3 regions of the Intrasporangium sp. DVR genome follow, and region 2 is predicted to be linked to each of the others. Evidence: predicted binding sites of a transcription regulator. Region 2 holds the regulator's gene; each other region holds the start of a gene.

Region 1 (5,402 bases), on a different contig from region 2:
TCGATGCGCTGCGCGCCGGCCACAAGACGGAGATCAGGCGCCGGGCCCAGGAGCTCGCCTTCTGACGGGCCGGCCCGCACGGCGAGCCCGGCGGCAACGACGTGCCGCAACCCCCTCGCCAGCGGACGCTCAGGCGTGGCGAGCGGTCGAGGCGTCCACCAGCTCGTCGAGCACCGCGAGCGCGTCGCCGTCGAGGTCCGCGGTCCGGGTGCGTGCCCGCGCCAGCGCCGCGTGCGCGTCGGCGGCTCGCTCGAGGATCATCCGCTCGACCCGGGCGACGGCACCTGAACCGGCGAAGATGCCGCGCAGCCGTGAGACGCCGGTGTCGTCCAGGTCCTCGCGACCGAGCAGGGACTCGATCACCGACCGGTCCGCCTCTCCGGCGAGCTCGAGCGCGAGCGCCACGAGGACCGTGCGCTTGCCCTCGCGAAGGTCGTCGCCCGCCGGCTTGCCGGTCGCCTCCGGGTCCCCGTAGACGCCGAGGAGGTCATCGCGCAGCTGGAACGCCTCGCCGAGGGCCAGGCCGTAGGCGGACAGGTCGTCGAGAGCGGTCTCGGGAGCGCCGCCGACCCGGGCGCCGATGAGCAACGGGTGCTCGATGGTGTACTTGGCGCTCTTGTAGCGGATGACGTTGCGGGCCGACGCGATCCGGGCCTCGAGGTCGAGCCCCTGCCAGCCTCGGACGGACTCGAGCAGGTCGAGGAACTGGCCGCCCATCAGCTGGGTGCGCATGAGGTCGAAGGTGCCGCGCCCACGCGCCAGCTCGTCGGCGGGCAGCCCACAGGTCGAGTAGAGCTCGTCGCACCAGGTGAGGCAGAGGTCCCCGGCGAGGATCGCCGCGCCCTCGCCGAAGCGGGCGCCGTCACCGGCCCACCCGCGGGCCCGGTGCAGGTCGGCGACGGCCCGGTGCGCCGAGGGCATGCCGCGACGCGTGTCACTCCGGTCCATGACGTCGTCGTGCAGCAGGGCGGCCGCCTGGAAGAACTCCATGCTGGCGGAGAGTCGAACGAGGGCGTCGGAGTCGTCGCCCCCGCCGCTCCGGTATCCCCAGTAGAGGAAGCTGGCCCGCAGCCCCTTGCCACCGGTCAGCAGACGTGAGACGGAGTCGACGAGCGGGGCGATGTCGTCACCGATCTCGGCCAGCGCCGTGCTCGCGCCGCGGATGTGCCCGTCGACCGCCTGCTGGACCCGGCGGCGCAGGGCGTCGAGGTCGGTTGGGCTGGTCACGCACGCTCCTCCATCGCTCGGCATGCGGAAGGCCCGCACGTCGCCGTCAGCCTACGCGGGCGCCTGCCCGATCCGTGGCACGGGTGGCCGTCGTTCGGGCCGGCCGATCTATGGTGGCCGCATGGCACACGGCATGGCTTCCTCCATGACTCGCGCAGAGCGCTTCACGCGGTCGCTGGTCGCGATGGTCACGTCCGAGACGCCTACCTTCAGCTTCGAGTTCTTCCCGCCGAAGGACGACGCTGCCGCCGAGCAGCTCTGGGGTGCCATTCGCAGTCTCGAGAAGGTGTCGCCGAGCTTCATCTCGATCACCTACGGCGCGGGCGGCAGCACCCGCGACCGCACCGTCCGACTCACGCAGCGTGTGCTGGAGGAGACCTCCCTCACGCCGATGGCGCACCTGACCTGCGTCGGACACTCGGTGGCGGAGCTGCGTCAGGTCGTCGGGCACTACGCGGCGGCCGGTGTCCGCAACATCCTCGCACTGCGCGGCGACCCCGAGGGGGGCCTGGGCCGGCCGTGGGTGGCCCACCCGCAGGGTCTCAACCACGCCGACGAGCTCGTCCGTCTCATCAGGGGCCTCGGCGACTTCACCGTCGGGGTCGCGGCGTTCCCGGACGGTCACCCCGAGTCCCGGAGCATCGAGGACGACGTCGAGACCCTGCTGCGCAAGGAGCGGGAGGGCGCCGAGTTCGCCATCACCCAGATGGTGTTCGACGTCGACCACTACCTGAGGCTTCGCGACGAGCTGGTCCGTCGCGGTTCCGGGCTCCCCGTGATCCCCGGTCTGATGCCGATCACCAACACGCGCCAGGTGATACGGATGGCCGAGCTCGCGGGACAACCCATGCCGACGGCGGTCACCGATCGCCTCGAGCGACACGGCGACGACGCTGAAGCAGTGCGTCAGGAGGGCCTGGCCATCGCCACCGAGGCGGCGCGTCGGATGCTCGACGAGGGCGCACCCGGCATCCACTTCATCACGATGAACCGGTCGTCTGCCACGCTCGAGGTCTTCGGCAACCTCTGAGCCGACCCGAGGGCCGCGGTCGGGCAGCCGAGCCGGCCCAGCGGCATACGCGAAAGGCCGATCCACGAGCGGATGGCACCCCTGCAACCCTCCGTTCGCGGACCGGCCCGCGGTGCCACTCTGCCGGGACCGCGACCGGGCTGCCTGAGCACGCGTACTCAGTTTGTCCGGTTCAGGCAGTATGCCGCTGAGCTCGCTTCCGTGGGCCCGAAACGGCCCGCTTGCGCTGGGCGGATAACCAGGGGATGCCGGGTGATACCGGATCAGCGCCGGGCTCCTGAAGGTCGAGGCTCGTGGTTGCAGCCGGTCGGTGGTGGGGGTTAGGCTGGCGATATCGAACACATGTTCGAATGTGTTCCACACAGGTCCACAACCAAGTTCAAGTCGTCGGCAGGGTGTTCGGGCGTCCGCGGTGGAGCAGCGGTCGTCCGGGTCGTGTTCTCCCGCCTCGGCGTGTGTCCCGAAAGGAGACGTGTCGTGGTGCGCAGGTTCAGTGATCCGGTCGCGGTCCGGGTGGGGGAGCCAGACCGGCCGGAGGCGTTCATCTGGCGCGGTCGCCTCTACGTCGTCCGCGGCGTCCTCTCGCACTGGCGGGAGCGTCGCGCCTGGTGGCGGGATGCGCTCGACGCGCAGGAGGCGGATGTCCGGCCGGGGAGATCGATCGCGGCCGCAGCGAGCGAGCAGCAGGTCTGGCGGGTCGAGGCGAGCCCCGGGTGGTCGTTCGCGCCCGGGGTCTACGACCTCGCCCACGACGAGTCGGCCCAGGGCGACCAGTGGTCCCTCGTCCGCGTCGCCGACTGAAGGAGATCTGATGACTCTCGCATCCGGTGGGGCCCCGGCTTCACGGTCAACCTCAGGTTCAATGTCGTCCGCCTCGACGTCAGCACCAACGTCAGCACCAACGTCAGCACCACCCGCCCGGCAGAGGCCCGGCGGTGCAGACCGAGGGTCGGCCGGCCGCGGCACGATGGCATTCCCCCGACCACCCCTGCCCCCAGCGGTCCTCGACCTGCTCGGGCGGGCCAGGGGCACGCTCGAGGAGGGCTGCCGCACGGCCGACGCCTCGGAGCGCTACCGGGATGCCCACCTGGGGGCGCTTCGCGCAGCTGCCGCTCTCGTGGCAGCCCGCACCACTCCCTCTCCCCGGTCCCGGCCGCGCAGCGTCTGGCAGGTCCTCCCGGGGGTCGCCCCGGAGCTCGCCGAATGGGCCGCCTTCTTCGCGGCCTGCTCCGCCCACCGCTCGGTCATCGACCGGGGCGGGTGGATCCCGGCCCGGGAAGCCGACGACCTGCTCCGCCAGGCGGAGATGTTCCTGGAGATCGTCCAGGGCATCCTCGGGGTCCCGATCACCGTGCCCCTGCCCGACCTCACCACGCCGCTCCGCGGGACCCGACTCGTCCGATGAGCGACAGCTTCGTCCACCTGCACGTCGCGTCGGGCTACTCGATGCGATACGGCACCGCCAAGCCGGAGCAGCTCGTCGAGCGGGCGTCCGCCTTCGGGCAGCCGGCGCTCGCTCTCACGGATCGCGACGGGCTCTACGGGGCGGTCAAGTTCGTCCGGGCCTGCATGGACCGGGATGTCGACCCGATCCTCGGGGTCGACCTCGCCCTCGGCCCGGACCCGATCGAGCCGCGCCGCTTTCCCGGCGCGACGGGCGGAGCGCGCAGTGGTTTTGGGACCGGCAGGGCTCGGGCCGGCGATGGGGGGCGGGGCCGCACCCCGGTACGAGGCGGCGCCTTGGTCGACCCGCGACGGCCCCGTGTCACCGTCCTGGCCCGGGGGAGTCGCACCGGTCTTCCCCCGGGAGCCGGGTGGGCGGCGCTCTGTCGGCTCGTCACGGACACCCACCTGAGTGGCGAGCGGGGCAACCCGGTGACGACCGCACGCCTGCTCGCCGAGCACGCCCGACCGGCGTCCTCGGGATCCCCGCTCGTCGTGCTCCTCGGCCCCGACTCCGATGTCGGTCGCGCGGTGCTGGCCAAGAAGCACTCACTCGCCCGCGCCGCCCTGGAGCGGTGGCGCGAGCTGCTCCCGCACGACGGACTCGCCGTCGAGATCGTCTGCCACGGGGGTCCCGAGCACCTCCCCGGGAGCCTGGGGCAAGCCGGCCGGATGCTCGCGCTCGCCGCAGAGGTCCGGGTCCCGACGGTGATCACGGCAGCAGTGCGGCACGCCGACCCACAGGACGCCGCCATCGTGGACGTCCTCGATGCGGCGCGCCGGCTGGTCGCACTCGACGCGCGTCACCTCGACCGGGTCACCACCGCCGGGCACCTCTCGCCGACCCCGGTCATGCACGCCCTCGCCCGTGACGTCGTCCAGGTCTCCGGCCCGGGCCTCGTCGGTGGGGGACCCCTGGTGCGGCAGCAGGCCGCCGAGCTGGTTGCCCGCACGACCACGCTGGCCACCGAGTGCGTCCAGGACCCCCGCGCCGACCTGGGCATCGGTTCGGTCCACCTCCCCGAGCCGGGCGTGCTCGGCATCCGTGAAGGGGTCAACCCGCAGGCGGTCCTGGCGAGGCGGTGCCGCGAGTCGATCGCGACGCGCTACCCCGACCACAGCGGCAGCCAGCTCGCAGCGGTCAGCGAGCGGCTCGAGGACGAGCTGCAGGTGATCGAGACACTCGGCTATGCGACGTACTTCCTCACCGTGGCACAGGTCTGCGACCTCATCCGTGAGATGGGGGTCCGGGTCGCGGCACGGGGATCGGGGGCGGGCTCGGTCGTCAACTACCTGCTCGGCATCTCCGGGGTGGAGCCGCTGCGGCATGGCCTGCTCATGGAACGGTTCTGCTCACCCCTGCGGGCCGAGCTGCCCGACATCGACATCGACGTCGAGTCCGCCCGGCGCACCGAGATCTACGAGCGGATCCTCGACCACTTCGGCGGCGAACGCATCACCTGCGTCTCGATGATGGACACCTACCGGGTGCGCCACGCGATCCGCGACGCCGGTGCGGCGCTCGGCCTGCCGCCGCAGGAGATCGACGCGATGGCCAAGGCGTTTCCCCACATCGCGGCCCGCAACGTCCGCAACGCGCTTGCCGAGCTGCCCGAGCTCCGGGCGAGTGGGCTCGACGTGCCGCGGCTCCAGCTGATGTACGACATCGTCGAGCGACTCGACGGGCTGCCCCGCCACATCG
Region 2 (5,402 bases):
CCGAGCCGATCACCGCGGCGCCCGTGGCCGACACCAGGGTCCGTCCGTCTTCGTCCTTCATCTCTTCCTTCCATCTCTGCGGGCCGCTTCGGTCTCTTCGGCGTGGCGTACGGCTGACGGATGATCCGTCACGTCGGTGGCTCCGGCATGGTCACCATCGGCCAGTCACTCGGCCAGACACGCAGGTCCGGACGCGCTGCGACGATCGCCGCGAGGTTGAACTCGGCAGTGGTGCCCTCGTCGAGGTAGGCGCTGTGCAGGATCGACTCCGTGAGCATCTGGTCCGTCGTGCCCGGCTTGAGCGCGGGGGTCGCGCCGAGCGTCGTGGCGCCCGGGATGTCGCGGGGGTCCAGGCCGTGCCAGTCCGTCATCGCCACGGGATCGGTGGGAGCCGCGAGGACGTTCAGCGCCCCGGGCTTGAGACCGGCCGCTGCCAGTGAGTCCAGGGACGTCCCCGGCGAGCCGAAGAACGCGACGTCGTCGACCCGCATCACGTGCCGCAGCGCGAACGCGGCGAGCACCGAGCCGTAGGAGTGCGCCATCAGCGTCTGGTGCACCGGCATGTCCCGGCTGGCATCGATGCCATTGGTGAACGAGGCGAGGTCGTCGGCCCAGTCACGCGCGACGTCGGCACGCAGGACCGAACGACTGCTGAAGCCCCCGTCCCGCCCTTGCGGAGCCGGGTAGCCCAGCCAGACGGCAATCGCGACATCGCCGGTCTCGCCCTTCTCCCGGGTCTGCGTCAGGGCGAGTCTGCGCAGACGCACGAACCGCTCGTCGTACGTCCGCAGGTCCTTGCCCGGGCGCGTGGAGAGCCCAGCGACGTAGGTCGCGACGTGGCCGGCGCGATCGATGTCCCCCACGGTGGTGATCGCCCGAACCACCGGGCCGGAGATGTCGATGAGGAGCAGGTGCCGCGTCACTCCGTCACGCTTGGCCAGGAGGGCATCAATGGCCGCGATCGACGTCGCCCGCTCCCACGCCGGGACGTCCGTGCGTTGCGGAATGGCGCCCGCGTTGCGGAGGTCCTCCGACACCTGGCCCCGCAGGCGCGAGAGCAGGATCAGGTTGGCCTGATGGCGGTCCCACGCCGGAATGCCGTCCCGGGGGCCGACCCACTCCGGGTGCTCGGAGATGGCCGAGCGCCGCTCACTGACGGTGAGGCCGCGCCACCACGCTGCGTTGGCGAAGGCGCCGTCCGGTCGCCCCACCCCGCCGTCAGGCGGGGGCGGCACCAGACCCAGCTCGTCCCCGACAGCCAGGACCATCGGCTCGCCAGCTGCCGCGCGCAGACGGCGCCGGACGTCAGCATCGGTCTCCCCGGCCACCCGCATCGCCTCCCTGAGGCACCGACCCACCTCGTCCACCATGAGGGCGTCGAGCCGGGCCACATGCGCGTCCAGGGTGGCATCGCCCGTGCTGAACCGATGCGGCACCTGGACGAGGCCATCCGCGTCGGTCCAGGCGCCGCGGTGCTCGGCCAGCCGATCAGCTCGGCGGACCAAGCCGAGGCACGCTTCCATTCGTTCCGCGAGCCGGTGGAGCACCGAGGCGCTCACCCCGATCCGGGCCGCGAGGTCCCCCAAGACGGCCAGAGCCCGGGCTTGCGCCTCTGCGGCCGAGTCGGCCGCAGGACCCGTCCACGACCGGCGCACGGATCGCGCCCGCAACGCGGCGTCGGTCGCCCCGACCACGCGCCGCCGTTGGACCTCGAGCCGGTGTGCCACCTCGAGCACCAGCGCGGGGCGGAACGCCCTGATGTCGCGGACGGCAATCTGCCCGCTCATGACAGGTCACCGTGTCCGGAGAGCGCTCGCGTGGCGACCTGCTCGACCTCGGCGTACGCCTCCCCCGCGCCGGCCAGGTCAGCCTGGACACCGTGGAGTCCGAGCCGAGCACGCAGGAGCCGATCGGCCCACGCGGACCCGAGCTCCCGGATCGTCGCCGCAGTCAGGCCACCGGGAAACGCCCGCTGCAACGGCGCGAGCGCGCCCGGAACGTCCAGCCGGTCGAGCGCCCGACCTGCCTCCGCATAGTGCCCCGAGTCGCGAACCAACGCCTCGGGATCCACCCCAAACCTCATGTGCAGACTCCTCCCAGCCCCATCTCGTCGAGGCTAGGAAAGGGAGCCGAATCCGGCGTTCGACTTTTCCACAGGGAACTCGATCACCGGGTGCGCACGCACGGACGCCGCACCCCCGTCGCTCACGCGACCGAGATGCGGCGTCCCGGGTGCTCCGGCGGGGTCGAAGCGCCGGCGCACCAGCCGCTGATGGTGGAGCCAACGCGGCCGTCTTGGGAGAGGCTGGCTCAGCGCTCGGACGGAACCGAGCCGAGCGGCATATGCCTCATGAATTGTTCAGAGTTGAGGAATGACGATCGTCTGGCCCGCATGGAGGTGCGACGTGGAGAGGTTGTTGGCGAGCTGGAGCTCGACGACACCCTCAGCGATGGGCAGGTGCGGCAGCTGGCGCGACGCGATCTCGGAGAGTGTCTGACCCGCTTCGACGGTGATCGACTCGGGCCGCCCGGAGGCCGAGGCGAGCTGGCCGGCGACAGCCAGCGCGAGCCCGGCGAGGAGCAGGGCAACGAGGAAGGCGACGACCAAACGGCCCCGGCTCGTGAGCCGATAGGTGGGCTGGGCGACCGGCCGGACGAGCACGAGCCGCGGCCGAGGCGCCGGTGCCGGCCGGACCGGAACGGGAAACTCGAGAACCTGTGCGCCCATGGTGTCCTCCTCGGAGCGAACGGATGTTCGATAGAACGTCTGTACGAATTTCTAGCACGCGCGTTCGAAGATTGTCGAGCGACACGTCGAACATATGTTTGGCAAGTGTGTTCGAAGCGCCATAGGCTTCATCCACAACAGACACCACACCAGTCACCACCGACAGTGGCCGTTGTGACAGCCTGAGACGAGTCGCCACCAAGCAGCGCGTGAGCATGACGAAGGGGATCAGCATGGGCGTGACCGAGCTTCCGGACCGGGACAAGGGAGACCGGCTGACCGTCCGTCAGCGGCGCGTCCTGGAGGTGATCCGCAACTCGGTGGAGCGACGCGGCTATCCACCGAGCATGCGCGAGATCGGCGACGCCGTCGGCCTGTCCAGCCCCTCGAGCGTCTCTCATCAGCTGAACGCCCTCGTCGCAAAGGGCTACGTGCGCCGCGACCCCAACCGGCCCCGGGCCCTGGAGATCGTCTCCCCTGATGCCGGCGCCGAGCCCACCGGCCGCCGGGCCGGCCGGGCCTCCGCGTTCGACGGCCAGGTGACGCAGCACGACACCGAGACCGACTCAGGTGACGCCCGACCCGCGGCGGCCTACGTGCCGGTGCTCGGACAGATCGCGGCCGGCGTGCCGATCCTCGCGGAGGAGGTCGTCGAGGACGTCTTCCCGCTGCCGAAGCAGATCGTCGGCGAGGGCAACCTCTTCCTTCTCAAGGTCGTCGGCGACTCGATGATCGAGGCCGCCATCTGCGACGGTGACTGGGTCGTCGTCCGCCAGCAGCCCACGGCTGACAACGGCGACATCGTGGCGGCGCTGCTCGACAACGAGGCGACGGTCAAGACCTTCAAGCGCAGGGACGGCCACGTGTGGCTGTTGCCGCACAACCCTGACTTCTCCCCCATCGACGGCGACCACGCCACGATCCTCGGCAAGGTCACCGCGGTTCTGCGCCGGGTCTGAGCGGCCACTCCTCACGAGGCCGTCTGCCGCTGCGCGCTCCCACACGCCGGCTGGGTGACGCTCGCCGTGCGTATCACGCTGCGCCGCGCCAGACTCTGACCGTCACCAGGCCTGCACACTCGGGAGGGCAGTCATGAGGCAGTCGCACGAGGCCGCTGTGCTGAACACGTATCGCTACCTGCGGTTGGCAACGATCCCGCTCCTGCTCACGCTTCTCATCGCGGTGGCTCTGGAAACCTTCCGCGGCGAGCCGTGCCTCCTCGGGTCGATCAGCGCGTACTACCACACCCCCGCGCGGGGGGCCTTCATCGGCGGGCTGTTCGCCGTCGGTGCGTGCCTCATCGTCTACAAGGGCAACGACCCGCTCGAGGACGTGTTGCTCGACTTCTCGGGTTTCATGGCCTTCGTCGTCGCGCTCGTCCCGACCGTCGTCGACACCGGGTGCGGCTCCAAGTACCCCGTGCAGAACCTCGATCTCACCGCCGCTGCCGTGCGCAACAACATCACCACGCTCCTCATCGCCACGGCGCTGGCCGTGCTCGCCAAGTGGTTCCTCGTCCGCCGGGACCGTCGGCGCGCCACGAGCGCCCAGAAGGATCTCGAGCTCCCGATGCAGCCCGCCGACGAGGCTCCCACGCCGCTCAACGGTCAGGTGGCTCAGTGGGCACGGCGCGCATCATGGATCTGTCTGGTGATCCTCGCGGTCGAGCTCGGTCTCTTCCTCTTCTGGCCGGACACCTTCAAGGACGTGAGCCACGGCGTGGCCGCGATCACCATGGTGCTGGGTGTCATCGGCGTCATGATCGCCAACGCTCGTGGCCTCAGCCAGGCCGAGCAGGAGTCCGATGAGCTCCGCTCCGCACCGACTCCACCAGGAGGGCGGGAGCCTGAGCAGGGGCCGCGCGCCTGGGTCAACCGGTACAGCCTGGTCGCAGCCGTCATGGTGGCCCTGATCGGCGTGACGGTCGTCCTTCACCTGGTGGGCCTGACCGGGGACTACGTCATCCTCATCCTCGAGGTCGTGGTCATCCTCAGCTTCCTGGTCTTCTGGGGTCTGCAGACGGCCGAGCTGTGGGACCACCCGACCCGCGAGGACAAGATGATCGAGGAGCGGCACGCGAAGGCCGCACCGAAGGTCATCCCCTTCGAGCGCTTCGCTGCGCCCGATCGCCCGGCGAGCGAACGCCGAGTGCCCTAGTCACAAGGCTGTCGCACTGACCCGTCTGGCAGGTCAGTGCGTCAGCCTCGGGCTGGTCAGCCTTCGATGCAGCTGGCCTGCCACGAAAGTCAGCGTTCGTGACCGAGCGCCGCCACCAGGGCGTTCAGCGTGGGTCCGAGAGGTGCGTGCAACCGGATCGTCGCGTCGGCGTCACCCCGGGTCGCCGAGCGGGTCACGATCGCGACGGGCACCCCGCTCCGGGCGGCGTGCCGCACGAAGCGGTAGCCGCTCATGACCGACAAGGACGACCCGAGCACCAGGACCGCGCCGGCCTCCTCGACGAGGCGGAAGCACGTGTCGACGAGGGGCTTGGGCACGGACTCCCCGAAGAACACGACGTCCGGCTTGACCGTGTCGCGGCCGCAGACGAGGCACAGCGGCGGATAGAACGACTCGACCAACGAGTCCGGGACGACGATGTCCCCATCAGGACGGACCTGCTCCCCCCACTGCGACCCGACGGTCTCGGCCTGCGCCGCGAACTGCTCCATGAAGC
Region 3 (5,402 bases), on a different contig from region 2:
GACGACCGCCCCGCGGAAGCCGACCCGTCAGCAGGCGGCCGTCGCCGAGCTGCTCGAGAAGTGCAACGACTTCACCTCGGCCCAGACCGTGCATGCCCGGCTCCGTGAGGCGGGTGAGGGGGTGGGCCTGGCGACGGTCTACCGGGCGCTGCAGGCCATGGTCGAGGCCGGCACCGTGGACGTCCTGCGCACGGACGAGGGAGAGGCTGTCTACCGCGCCTGCTCGACCCATCACCACCACCACCTGGTGTGCCGTGCCTGCGGCCGGACCGTCGAGGTCGAGGGTCCGACGGTCGAGCAGTGGACCGACCGGGTCGCGGCTCAGCACGGCTTCAGTGACGTGACCCACACCCTCGAGATCTTCGGCACCTGCGGCGACTGCAGCCGCTGAGGGCGCAGGAGCCCAGGCAGGCCACGCGACGTCGAGTGCGGTAGGGCGGCGCCGGCACACTCCCCACGGAGCGAGCCCAGCGGCATACCCCTCCGGTGGCGGGAGTCAGCTCGGGTCAGTTCGGAGTCAGCTCGGAGTCAGCTCGATGTCAGCTCGGAGTCAGCTCGATGTCGGCTGGTCGACGGCGCCGCCGTAGCGGCGGTCGCGGGCGACGTACTCCTCGATCGCAGCCCACAGGTCGCGCCGGTCGTAGTCGGGCCACAGCTGGTCCTGGAACACCATCTCGGCGTAGGCGGACTGCCACAGGAGGAAGTTGCTCGTCCGCTGCTCCCCCGACGACCGGATGAACAGGTCGACGTCGGGCATCGTCGGCTCGTCGAGGTAGCGCTTGATGGTCCGCTCGTCGACCGAGCTCGGTCGCAGGCGACCGGCTCGCGCGTCCTCGGCGATCCGCTGGACGGCGTCGGCGATCTCCGCCCGCCCGCCGTAGTTGACGCAGAAGTAGAGGGTCAGGCCGGTGTTGTCCTTCGTCAGCTCCTGCGCGACCTCGAGCTCCTTGATGACCGACCGCCACAGGCGGGGCGTCCGGCCGACCCACCGCATCCGCACGCCCCACTCGTGCAGCTGGTCCCGCCGCCTCCGGATGACGTCGCGGTTGAAGCCCATGAGGAAGCGCACCTCGTCCGGCGAGCGGCGCCAGTTCTCCGTCGAGAAGGCGTAGGCCGACAGGTGGGTCACCCCGACCTCGATCGCCCCTGCGACGACGTCGAGCAGGGACGCCTCGCCGGCCTCGTGCCCCCGCGTCCTGGGCAGGCCACGCGCGTTGGCCCACCGGCCGTTGCCGTCCATGACGATGGCGACGTGCTTCGGCAGCGCCGGTCCGGGGATCGAGGGGGGCCGCGCACCCGAGGGGTGCGGGAAGGGCGTGGTCATGGTTCTCCGGGTCGGTCGATCGGTCGGCTCAGGTTCGCTCGACGAGGCGCAACGATCTCACACCGCGCTCGAGGTGCCACTGGAGGAAGGCTGCGACGAGGCCACTGCCCTGGCGCCGATGCCGCTCGTCGCTGGCGTCAGCCAGCTCCCAGTCACCGGACAGCAGGGCCGCCAGCAGCGCGAACGTCTCCGGGGCGGGTGCGCTCGAGCCGGGCGGTCGGCAGAGGGGGCACACGGCCCCGCCGGACTGGACGTTGAACGCACGGTGCGGTCCGTCGGCACCGCAACGGGCGCAGTCGTGGAAGCTCGGGGCCCAGCCGGCGACGGCGAGGGAGCGCAGCAGGAAGGCGTCGAGGACGAGCGAAGGCTCGTGGACGCGCTCGGAGAGGGCGCGGAGCGCACCGGACAGCAGGAGATACTGCTGGGTCTGCGGCTCGTGCTCCTCGCTCAGCTGGATCGCCGTCTCGAGCATCGCGGACGCGGCAGTCCAGGCGGCGTAGTCCCGGGCGATCGCGTCGCCGTAGGCGGCCAGGGTCTCGACCTGCGTCACCGTGTCGAGGTTGCGGCCCTCGTAGCACTGCACGTCCACGACCATCCCGGGCTCCAGCCGCGAGCCGAACCGGGACTTCGTCCGGCGGACCCCCTTGGCGACCGCCCTGACCCGGCCCCTGGTGCGCGTCAGCATCGTGATGATGCGGTCGGCCTCGCCCAGCTTGTGGGTGCGCAGGACGATCGCCTCGTCACGGTAGAGGGGCATGGAGCCATTGTCTCGCGTCCGGGTCCCGGCAGGCGGCAGCCCCGCCGGGGCTCGTCGATGAAACGACCGCAGATCGAACACCCGTTCGAGATGGTGGGTTACAGTGGCTGGATGGAACTCACGCTCCAGGGGTCCCTGCTGGACCTCGCCGACGAGATGGCGCTCGGTGATCTGGCGTCCGGCATGCACCGCACCGAGCTCGCCGCCGGCGCCTGGGTCGACGTGCGACCGGGCTGGCTCTCCGCAGGCGACGAGCTGTTCACCACGCTCGTCCGCTGCGTCCCGTGGCACGCCGAGCGCCGGAAGATGTACGACAGCATCGTCGACGTCCCGCGGCTGACGAAGTTCTACGGGGCCGGCGAGCGGCTCCCGCATCCGATGCTCGACGCGGCCCGGGATGCCCTCAGCGCCCACTACCGGGGCGAGCTCGGCGAGCCGTTCGTCACTGCCGGCCTGTGCCTCTACCGCGATGGACGCGACAGCGTCGCCTGGCACGGCGACCGGATCGGGCGGTCCAAGGACCGCGACACCATCGTCGCGATCCTCTCGCTCGGCTCCGAGCGCACCCTCGCGCTACGGCCGCGCGACGGCGGCCATCTCGCGGGCGCCCGGCAGAGGTCCTTGCGCTTTCCCCTCGCCCATGGTGACCTCGTGGTCATGGGAGGGTCCTGCCAGCGCACGTGGGACCACGCGATCCCCAAGACGACAGAGCCCGTCGGCCCTCGTATCTCCGTGCAGTTCCGGGTCGCGGGCGTCCGTTAGGAGAGAGACGTATGCCGCTGAGCTCGCCCCCAGCCGAAGGCCGGGCCCCAGTCGTCCCCTACCTCGACCACCTGCGGGAGGAGTCGGCGCGCTTCCGGGAGCTGCTCGCCGGCGCCGCAGGATCCGAGCGCGTCCCGACGTGCGAGGACTGGGACGCCGACTCCCTCTTGTGGCACCTCGCAGAGGTGCAGTGGTTCTGGGGCGCGGTTGCTGAGGGCGGCATGAGGCAACAGGACCAGGTTCGGGGGCTCGACGCCCAGCGGGTGGCCCGGCCCTCGGACCATGCGGGTCTGCTCGCCCACTTCGACCGCTCGACCGAGCGGCTGCAGCGGGTGCTCGCCTCGCTGGATCCGCAGACCGAGCTGTGGATGTGGCACACGGACCACACCGCCGGCTACATCAGCCGACGCCAGGCCCATGAGGCCCTCATCCACCGCATCGACGCGGAGCTGACGATCGGAGCGGAGCCGTCACCGGTCGACTGCCGCCTGGCCGCCGACGGGGTCGATGAGGTGTTGCGCGTCATGCGGGGCTTTCCCGCTGAGTACGACCTTCGGAGCGCGGCGCTCGGCCCGAGCGTCACCATCGCGGTCGTCGACGGCTTTCACACGTGGACGGTGATGCCGGTCCACGTCACCGGGGTGGACCCGGATGGGGACAGGTGGGACGAACGCCGGCTCGCGGTCTGGGACGGGCCCGACCAGGCCTCAGTCGCCGAAGTGGCCGGGACCGCGGGCGACCTCGACTGCTGGCTCTGGAACCGGCCTTCTCACGGAGAGGTCACCCGCACGGGCGATCCCGCAGCGTTGGCGCTCGTCGACGAGGTCCTCGCCTCCCCGATCAGGTGAGCGGAGCCGGCTCACGGGCGCGCGCATCTGCCCGTGAGCCGGCGGCTGTGGCCCCCGCTGTCCCCCGTCAGGCGACCGCGTCTGCGTCGACCGGCGCGAACCGACCGGCGCGGACCGCCTCCATCGCCTTGGTCCAGACGACGAGCTGATCGAGCATCGGCTGGACCGCTGCCGTGGCCGGCTCGGTCGGGGCCAGGATGGAGAAGTTCTCGAAGTCGGTGAAGATCGAGAGCAGGACGCCGTTGCGGACGTGCGCGACCTGCATCTCGGAGAGGATGCCGCGCAGGTGCTCGACCGCCCGGGCACCGCCGGCCGAGCCGTACGAGACGAAACCGGCCGCCTTGTTGTGCAGTTCGGGCGAGAGGTAGTCGAGGGCGTTCTTCAGGGCGCCGGTGATCGAGTGGTTGTACTCGGAGACGACGAAGACGTAGCCGTCGAACTCGTCCATCCGCGCGGACCACGCCTTGCTGTGCGCCTTGGCGCCGGGGCCGTAGGACGGTGGCAGCGCCTCGTCCCAGACGGGCAGCTCGAAGTCGGCGAGGTCGACGACCTCGAACTCCGCGTCGGAGCGCTGGTCTGCGATGGACTTGACCCACGTGGCGACGTTGAGGCTCTGGCGGCCCGGGCGGACGCTTCCGGTGACGATGGCGATCTTGGTCATGTCTCTCTTCCTGGCTGGTCGTGAATGGATCGGACAGGTAGTTGAACCATCAACTATTGTCGGTCATTCCAGCCCTGGATGTGAGCCAGAACACGCCAGCCGTATCTACAGCCCGTTCCTCAACTCTTGGAGAGATCACAGTGGCCCGGCGACAGCGGTCGGGAACGGCACTCATCCGGGACGCGCAAAGGGGGGAACGATGGAACTGACGAGGTGTCCCGAGTGCGGGACGGTGGCCGAGATCCTCTGGCGCAGCAAGCTGGCGAGCACGCACGGCCCGGTCGAGCACGCGAAGGTGCTCTGCCTCAACCGGCACGGCTTCCTGCTCCCGAGTGACCGGCTACCGGCGGTGGAGCCGCTCCCGGACCGATCGGAGGTCGATGCCCGATCGGCTCACCGCAGCGAGGGCGACGACCACCGGGGCGAACGCGAAGAGATACCTGGACCGGCCCTGGAAGAGAATCGTGAAAGCGGCGATGCCAAGGACGGTAACGGCAAGGAGCACCGTCTCTCGCCGCGCCGGCGACGCCCCTAGCAGGCCCACGCCCGCCACGAGGAGAACGGCGAGCCAGAGTCCTTGGGCGAGGTCGGCGCGGAGCGGATACCAGCGGCCGTGCAGCCCGTTGACCTCGTTGACCGCCTCGGCCAGCGCGCCCCGGGGGGCAACGCGCTCGGGCAGGGAGTCAGGGCCCTCCCCCCAGGCCCAGAACATCCCGTCGCCCCAGTTCCAGGCCGCCTTGTTGCCGTAGAACTGGAGCATCCCGAGCGGTCCGCGCTCGTCCCACCGGTCGGCGATGAAGGTACGGGCGTACTCCCGCATCTCCACAGGAGTCCGGCCCTGGATCGCCTCGACCATGTCGCGTCGGTAGGTGCCGTACTGCACCTCGCCAGCTGCGTTGACCTGTTCGTTCATCCCGTTGGCGAGCCACCAGACCACGGGCGGTGTCACGCGGGGGTCGATCCGGTCCGTGTCGAGGCCGGAGGCCGCGGCTGCCCCCGCGGTGAGCGCCGCGCTCATGGCGAGGAAGGCGAGGACGGCTCCGGCTCCCA

Evidence for each region. Region 2 encodes LexA, which represses DNA repair genes until DNA is damaged. Its sites were predicted from a motif close to TCGAACANNTGTTCGA; they were not measured.
Region 1: a site for LexA is predicted at 2,592-2,607, ahead of ABWV20_RS07610 (DUF6504 family protein). Genes of this name have one in related genera too.
Region 3: a site for LexA is predicted at 2,155-2,170, ahead of ABWV20_RS02675 (alpha-ketoglutarate-dependent dioxygenase AlkB). Genes of this name have one in related genera too.

What each region holds. Positions count from the first base shown of each region.
Region 1 is NZ_BAABZW010000006.1:50,794-56,195, reverse strand. Features, by position in the region: gene ABWV20_RS07625 (Rv2175c family DNA-binding protein) at 1-65, shown strand, start outside; gene ABWV20_RS07620 (polyprenyl synthetase family protein) at 130-1,227, opposite strand; gene metF (methylenetetrahydrofolate reductase [NAD(P)H]) at 1,349-2,257, shown strand; gene ABWV20_RS07610 (DUF6504 family protein) at 2,735-3,058, shown strand; gene ABWV20_RS07605 (SAV_6107 family HEPN domain-containing protein) at 3,225-3,662, shown strand; gene ABWV20_RS07600 (DNA polymerase III subunit alpha) at 3,659-5,402, shown strand, end outside.
Region 2 is NZ_BAABZW010000019.1:144,004-149,405, forward strand. Features, by position in the region: gene ABWV20_RS14615 (hypothetical protein) at 1-61, opposite strand, end outside; gene ABWV20_RS14620 (alpha/beta hydrolase) at 129-1,787, opposite strand; gene ABWV20_RS14625 (hypothetical protein) at 1,784-2,083, opposite strand; gene ABWV20_RS14630 (LysM peptidoglycan-binding domain-containing protein) at 2,360-2,728, opposite strand; gene lexA (transcriptional repressor LexA) at 2,944-3,687, shown strand; gene ABWV20_RS14640 (hypothetical protein) at 3,821-4,885, shown strand; gene ABWV20_RS14645 (Sir2 family NAD-dependent protein deacetylase) at 4,975-5,402, opposite strand, start outside.
Region 3 is NZ_BAABZW010000002.1:20,076-25,477, reverse strand. Features, by position in the region: gene ABWV20_RS02690 (Fur family transcriptional regulator) at 1-391, shown strand, start outside; gene ABWV20_RS02695 (metal ABC transporter permease) at 1-2, shown strand, start outside; gene ABWV20_RS02685 (isoprenyl transferase) at 551-1,324, opposite strand; gene recO (DNA repair protein RecO) at 1,353-2,081, opposite strand; gene ABWV20_RS02675 (alpha-ketoglutarate-dependent dioxygenase AlkB) at 2,193-2,843, shown strand; gene ABWV20_RS02670 (maleylpyruvate isomerase family mycothiol-dependent enzyme) at 2,855-3,691, shown strand; gene ABWV20_RS02665 (NADPH-dependent FMN reductase) at 3,759-4,352, opposite strand; gene ABWV20_RS02660 (glycosyltransferase-like membrane protein) at 4,693-5,402, opposite strand, start outside.